DNA from 3 places in the Caballeronia sp. NCF2 genome. Region 1 is predicted to be linked to each of the others. Evidence: predicted binding sites of a transcription regulator. Region 1 holds the regulator's gene; each other region holds the start of a gene.

The links. Region 1 encodes LexA, which represses DNA repair genes until DNA is damaged. Its sites were predicted from a motif close to ACTGTATNNNNATACAGT; they were not measured.
Region 2: the regulator LexA is predicted to act here: its motif matches at 1,404-1,421, upstream of NCS02_RS20450 (DUF2471 family protein).
Region 3: the regulator LexA is predicted to act here: its motif matches at 1,126-1,143, upstream of NCS02_RS10295 (ATP-dependent helicase).

Annotation. Positions count from the first base shown of each region.
Region 1 covers NZ_JALQDN010000011.1:16,361-18,607, forward strand. The annotation lists gene NCS02_RS06895 (DUF2939 domain-containing protein) at 1-93, opposite strand, end outside; gene NCS02_RS06900 (hypothetical protein) at 193-519, opposite strand; gene lexA (transcriptional repressor LexA) at 717-1,394, opposite strand; gene NCS02_RS06910 (sulfate ABC transporter substrate-binding protein) at 1,653-2,247, shown strand, end outside.
Region 2 covers NZ_JALQDN010000057.1:41,980-44,226, reverse strand. The annotation lists gene NCS02_RS20455 (DUF2252 domain-containing protein) at 1-952, shown strand, start outside; gene NCS02_RS20450 (DUF2471 family protein) at 1,018-1,374, opposite strand; gene NCS02_RS20445 (CsbD family protein) at 1,639-1,827, shown strand; gene NCS02_RS20440 (helix-turn-helix domain-containing protein) at 1,957-2,247, opposite strand, start outside.
Region 3 covers NZ_JALQDN010000021.1:20,883-23,129, reverse strand. The annotation lists gene NCS02_RS10305 (hypothetical protein) at 282-698, shown strand; gene NCS02_RS10300 (hypothetical protein) at 769-1,026, shown strand; gene NCS02_RS10295 (ATP-dependent helicase) at 1,177-2,247, shown strand, end outside.

The DNA of each region.
Region 1 (2,247 bases):
TGCGATGTAAGGCGATGCGTAAACGAAACCGAGCGCCGCGACGATAACCAGGACGACGAGCGTAACGACAATAGAACGGGTAGTGCGGGACATGCTTGGGCCAAGCCTCTTGCAAAACGTGAATTACGGATTGACCGCGCGGGCGCCGGTTAAATCCCGTGAATTCACGTCGTGCGTGCGATGGCGTTCCATTCAGGCGAGGATTCCGCCGGCCAGCCCGGCATTTTCCTCGGCGATGCAGCGGTCGATCATGCGCGAAACCTCGTCGATCTTGCCCACCAGAATCACGCGCGATTGCCCGCGATACACGCGCACTGGCGCGCGCTGCTCGGCCTCGGCGTGCACCGTGCTGTTGAGGGAAACGCGAGCGAAGGCCGGCTGACGGGACGGCAACGCGGGCATTTCGTTGAAGAGATCGGGCGTGGCTTCGGCGCGCGGCATGCCGCAGGCGATCAGCGTGCGCAGATGGCGCAGGCGGCCGAATTGACGGAAGGGCAGCAGACGGGCAAAACGTTCCATGATGACTCTCCAGACGATAGGACGCACCGCGGCGCACCGCGCGCGGTGGCCGTCATGCTTGTTGTGTTGTGAGACGCCTGAATCAGGTGTCGAAAGCGGTTGGTGAGGCTATCTTGCGATGTCAATGAGACATTTCGTGTCTCGGTGCGAAAGTAATGTGCTTCGACTTTCGTGCCTTGCCCGTTCGCGGGCCAACATCAGAATTCGCCGGAGCGGATCAGCCCGACGGCAATGCCTTCAAGCGCGAAATCGCCGCTGCCGGCGCGCACGAAGATGTTTTCATACTCGGGGTTTTCGGCGATGAGTTCGACGCCGTCCGCGCGCCGTTTCCAGCGCTTGACCGTGACGTCGTCGCCAAGACGCGCGACGACGATCTGTCCGTCTTTCGCTTCGTTGCGCTTTTGCACGGCGAGAAGATCGCCGTCGAGAATGCCTGCGTCGCGCATCGAGAGGCCGCGCACCTTCAACAGATAGTCCGGCTTGCTGGAGAAGAGCGCGGGGTCGCACGCATAGTGCTGCGAGATGTGCTCTTGCGCGAGGATAGGACTCCCCGCCGCGACCCGGCCGACGAGCGGCAGAGACAATTGCATGATGCTCTGATGCGGCAGCGTGAACTGATGCGGCAGCTCCTCGGACCGATCGATGCGAGATGCATCGCCGAGCAGCCGGATGCCGCGCGACGAACCCGCCGCCAGCTCGATGACGCCCTTGCGGGCCAGCGCCCTGAGGTGCTCCTCGGCGGAATTGGCCGAACTGAAGCCGAGCTCCGCCGCGATCTCGGCGCGCGTGGGCGGAAAGCCCGTGCGGTCGATCGCGCGCTGGATGAGTTCGAACACCTGCTGCTGCCGCGCGGTAAGTTTTGATGTTTTGGTCACTGGCTCGAGCCCCTGATGCACTGTATGAATGGACAGGTGACTGTATTTTTATACAGTATTTGGCGCTTTTCAAGCTTTACTTTAAGTTCGCGGCCACGAAGCCTCCGCACCGTCGGATCGCGCCCGCCGGCGCTTCTTCCATCCAGGAATATCGTTCTTAGCAGTTTTACGTATAAAAAAGTGAATAACGATTATTTTCAATCATATAGAGGCCTCGTTAGACTGATTCCGTCAATTCGATAAGACGGAGAACGGGGAATGCAAAGCATCAACACGGGATTGCGACGGCTTCTTGCTGCGGCGACGCTCGGCGCGGCGGGTTTGATCATGACGGCGCCGGCGCAGGCGGATACGTCGTTTCTGAACGTTTCCTACGACCCGACTCGCGAGCTGTATCAGGACTTCAATCAGGCTTTCGCGAAAAAGTGGAAGGCGGAGACGGGCGAGACCGTAACCTTCAAGCAGTCGCATGGCGGGTCGGGCGGCCAGGCGCGCGCGGTCATCGACGGACTGCAGGCGGACGTCGTTACGCTCGCACTCGCTTATGACATCGACGCGCTCGCGGGCAAGGGACTCGTCGGCGCGGACTGGCAGAAGCGCCTGCCGGACAACGCATCGCCGTACACGTCGACGATCGTGTTTCTCGTGCGCAAGGGCAATCCGAAGCACATCAAGGACTGGGACGATCTGACGAAGCCGGGCGTGTCGATCGTCACGCCGAATCCGAAGACATCGGGCGGCGCGCGCTGGAACTACCTCGCGGCGTGGGCGTACGCGCAGCACAAGCCGGGCGGCAACGAGCAGACCGCCAAGGAGTTCGTGACGAAGCTCTACAAGAACGCCGGCGTGCTGG
Region 2 (2,247 bases), on a different contig from region 1:
TTATCAGACGCATCTGCGCGAGTACGCTGAAATGAGCGTGCTCGATCTCTGGTACGAGCGCATCACCTTCGATCGCATGTACCAGGCCGTGCAGAGCGAAGACGCGCGGCGGCGCATCAAGCGCGGCATCGAACGGGCTTCGCGCCGCACGCACGAAACGATGCTGCCGAAACTCGCCGACCGAACCGGCGACACGTGGCGCATTCGCGATGCGCCGCCTGCCGTGTTTCACATCCACGGCAAGAGCACGCTGATCGATAAGAACGACGGCTGGATGACGCTCAAAGCCAGTCGTGAAGATGCGCTCGCGACGCTCGTGCGCGGTTATGTCGCGACGCTTACGCCGGAGCGCGCGAGATTGCTGTCGCAATTCAGCCTGCAGGATGTCGCGTTCAAGGTGGTCGGCGTGGGCAGCGTCGGCACGCGCTGCCTCGTTTTGCTGCTCACGGATCATCACGACAAGCCGCTTTTCCTGCAGATGAAGGAGGCATCGACGTCGGTCGTCGCGAGATTCACGAAACATGCGAAGCACGCCGACGATATCAAACACGACGGGCACCGCGTCGTTCACGGACAACGTCTGATGCAGGCCGCCACGGACCCGTTTCTCGGCTGGGCGACCGGACCGCTCGGGCGCACGCTCTACATCCGCCAGTTACGCGACATGAAAATTTCCGCAGAACTCGATACTTTCAGCGACGACGTCTTTCGCGAGTACGCCGTGCTTTGCGGCTGGGCGCTTGCCCGCGCGCACGCGAAGTCCGGCGGATGCGCGCCGGAAATCTCGGGCTACCTGGGCAACAGCGATCGAATGGCCGACGTTCTAGTGCGCTACGGTCGCGCCTACGCGGATCAGGTGGAAAAGGACTACGAGGTGTTTCGCGTTGCGTGCCGGGACGGCAAGCTCGAATCGCGTTCGGATGCGGACATCGCGGCGGAGTTCGCGCCGTGAAACGATCCGCTGCGCGATGACATGAACCGGGGCACGCGGGTTCAGTCGCGTGCCGCGGGGATGCGTCAATGCGCAGCGCTGACTGCTCGTTGCCGATCCTGTCGCGATGCGCGCTCGTAGGCGTCTACGGCGAAGGCGAAAACGGCGGGCAAGGCATCCGAGGATGCAACGTCGACGACGTCATCGGTTTCGGGGAAATGAAAGTCATCGGGACGCGCGAACAGCTCGCGCAAGGCGGCTTCGTGTCGTCCCGCGAATCCGAGGTCCGCGACGGCCTCCGCCTCGATGGCATGCAACAGCCGCCAGGTCAGCGGCACTCCTTTATCGATGTAACGCCCCGCGATCTGACGCGTGATGCGCTCGAGGTCATGCACCGCGCGGGCGAACTGCCTTCTGCTCAGGTTTTCACCATTCGACTCCATGATCCACCCCTTCCGGCCGGTCTTATTGTACTGTACAAATATACAGTACTTGTTGCAATGAAAATAGCGTCGCGCTAGTCGAACCGGGTGTATGTGCGATTCCGCCTACGTGCGTTTCAGACATGCGCGGCTATGCGCGCCTGCCGACAAAGCGCATCGTTCAACCGTGCTTGGGAAACTCCTGAGCGGAACGCGCAGGCAGTTTCTGCGTTCGTTCGACGGCACCGCGCGGCCAACAGCGCTGCAAACCACGGGAGAACTGACATGAACAAGGATCAAGCCGAAGGCGTTGGCAAGCAGGTCAAGGGAAAGATCAACGAGGGCGTCGGCAAAATGACTGGGGACAAGGCGCAGGAAGCCAAGGGCGACATGCAGCAAGCAGCCGGCAAGGTCCAGAAAGGCGTGGGCGATGCACGCGAGGATCTGAAGGACAGCGTGAAAAAGAACCCGTAAGACGGGCAACCGGCGCCGCGACTCCGGCGCCGCTTTGAGCGGGACGTGCTCGATGCGCGTCCCGTTTTTATTGGCGGCGCACGGCGGCGCGCCGACTTTATGCGCAAAAAGTTCCGGACGCTCAGCGCATCAGCCGTGGATGACGACGAGCAACGCCTTGGCCTCCGCGCGCCCGACATTCCGGATCGCGTGCGCCTCGTCCGCGGCATACCGCGCGGTTTCCCCCACCTTCAGACGACGCGTCGCACCCGACGCATCGACCTCAATGGAACCGTTCAGCACCGTGAGATGCTCGCGCGTTAACGGTTCGTGCGCGTTCGACGTGAGCGCGGCGCCCGATTGCAGCGTAAGTTCGTACCACTCGAACTTGCCGGCGAGTTCAATCGGTCCCCACACGCGCAACTGATAGCCGCCGTTGTC
Region 3 (2,247 bases), on a different contig from region 1:
GAATGCGGGAAGGGCTCAATGATAAACCACGCCGGGCATGCGCCGTGCTCAGGGATCGCGAGGACCGGTAATCCCCACGCAAGCGCGCTCGTTGGCAAATGTAGCCAGATGAAACCGTCGGTAACAGTGACTGATTTTCGCGAACTTGCCCGATTGACCGCCGGTCCGACCATTTGATCGATGCAGCTTCGGTCATCTTTCCAATCGACAAAAGTCGCGCGGATCGCTCGTTTCACCGTCGTAAGAGCGCCGCCGACGCCAACTAAAGAGAGGACTAGCTCATGACTCGCGCACGAATCCTTTTGATCGGCTCCGCCATCGCCACTTTCGCCGCTTCGGGCGCTTATGCGCAAACCGCGACCCAGTCCGCACCGGTGCAGACTCAAACGCAAGCGCAAGTGCAGCCGATGCAAGCCCAACAGCCGATGACGCCGCCGCCGCAGAACCTCGTCGCGCCCGCGCCGACCGATCCGCTCGTCGAGCGCCGCAATGCCAATGCGAAGGCGAACGCCGAATACAGCGCGTCGAAGAAGGCGTCGAAGGCCGAATTGAAGGCGCAGACCGAGCAGGCCAAGGCGCAGTACAAGGAAGAGGTGAAGAACGCGAAGATCAATCGCAAGGCGGACAAGGACGCCGCCAAGGCCGAATTGAACGCGACCGAGCCGAACGCACCGAAGGACACCGGCTTGCAGCATTAAGCGGGCGAACCGGGAATCGCCGCGAGCTCGCGTTTGGCGCGGCTCGCGGCATCGAACAAGGGAGAAGACCATGAATCGAAAAACTCATGCACTGCTGGCCGCGCTGATCGCGGGGACGTTCGCGAGCGCGAGCGTGGCATCGTTCGCACAAACGGCGTCGGATACGCCGACTGCCGCCGATCAAAGGGCCGCGAAGGAACAGAGCAAGGCCGACAAGAAGGCGGCCGTCGCGCAAGCCAAGGCCGACAAGAAAAAGACCGAGGCGCAATCGGACGCCAATGAAGCCGCCGCCGAAGCGAAGCTCAAGAACGCGAAGAAGGCCGACTGACGCAAATCTTTTGCAGCGATGCGAGCCCGGTTCCGTGCGAGCCGGGCTCGTTGCATTTGGGGCCAAAACCCTTGTCGAGCCAAAGGCTTGCGCGTGCGGGTTGTATGGATATACAGTGTGCGTCACTCATTTCCCGCCGCCTTTTCTCCCGTGCTCACGCTCCCCGACACCGCCGACGAATCCACCACAAAACAGGTCGCCGACTATCTCGCGAAGCTCAACGAGGCGCAGCGTCAGGCCGTCGAATTCGGCGTCGACGAACCGGGGCGCGCGGGCGGGCCGCTGCTCGTCATCGCGGGCGCGGGATCGGGCAAGACCAACACGCTCGCGCATCGCGTCGCGCATCTGCTGGTGAAAGGCGCGGATCCGCATCGCATCCTGCTGCTCACGTTTTCGCGCCGCGCGGCGCTCGAAATGACGCGGCGGGTGTCGCGCATCGCAATGAACGCGCTCGGCACGAGAAGCGCAATCGCGCAGGGTTTGTCGTGGTCGGGCACGTTCCATAGCGTCGGCGCGCGGCTGTTGCGCGATTACGCCGATCTCGTCGGGCTCGCGCCGTCGTTCACCATCAACGATCGCGAGGATTCGGCCGATCTCATGAACCTCGTGCGGCACGAGCTCGGTTTGTCGTCGAAGGAAAAGCGCTTTCCCGCCAAATCGACGTGCTTCGCGATCTACTCGCGCGTCGTCAACACCGGCGCGTCCCTGGCGACCGTGCTCGATCAGTCGTATCCGTGGTGCCGCGAGTGGGAAGCGGACCTGAAGCGCCTCTTCGCCGCGTACGTCAGCGCGAAACAGGCGCAAAGCGTGCTCGATTACGACGATCTGCTGCTCTACTGGTCGCATCTCGCGGCGGAGCCGTCGATTGCCGCCGATCTCGCGAGCCGCTTCGATCACGTTCTCGTCGACGAATATCAGGACACGAACCGTCTGCAGGCATCCATTCTTCTCGCGATGAAACCGGACGGGCGCGGCCTTACCGTCGTCGGCGACGATGCGCAATCCATCTACTCGTTTCGCGGCGCGACGGTGCGCAACATCCTCGATTTTCCCGGCCACTTCGATCCGCCCGCCGCGACCGTCACGCTCGACCGCAACTATCGTTCGACCTTGCCGATTCTCGAAGCGTCGAACGCGGTGGTCGGCCTCGCGACCGAGCGCTACACGAAGAATCTGTGGACCGACAAGGCATCGGCGCAAAAGCCGCGCGTCGTTGCCGTC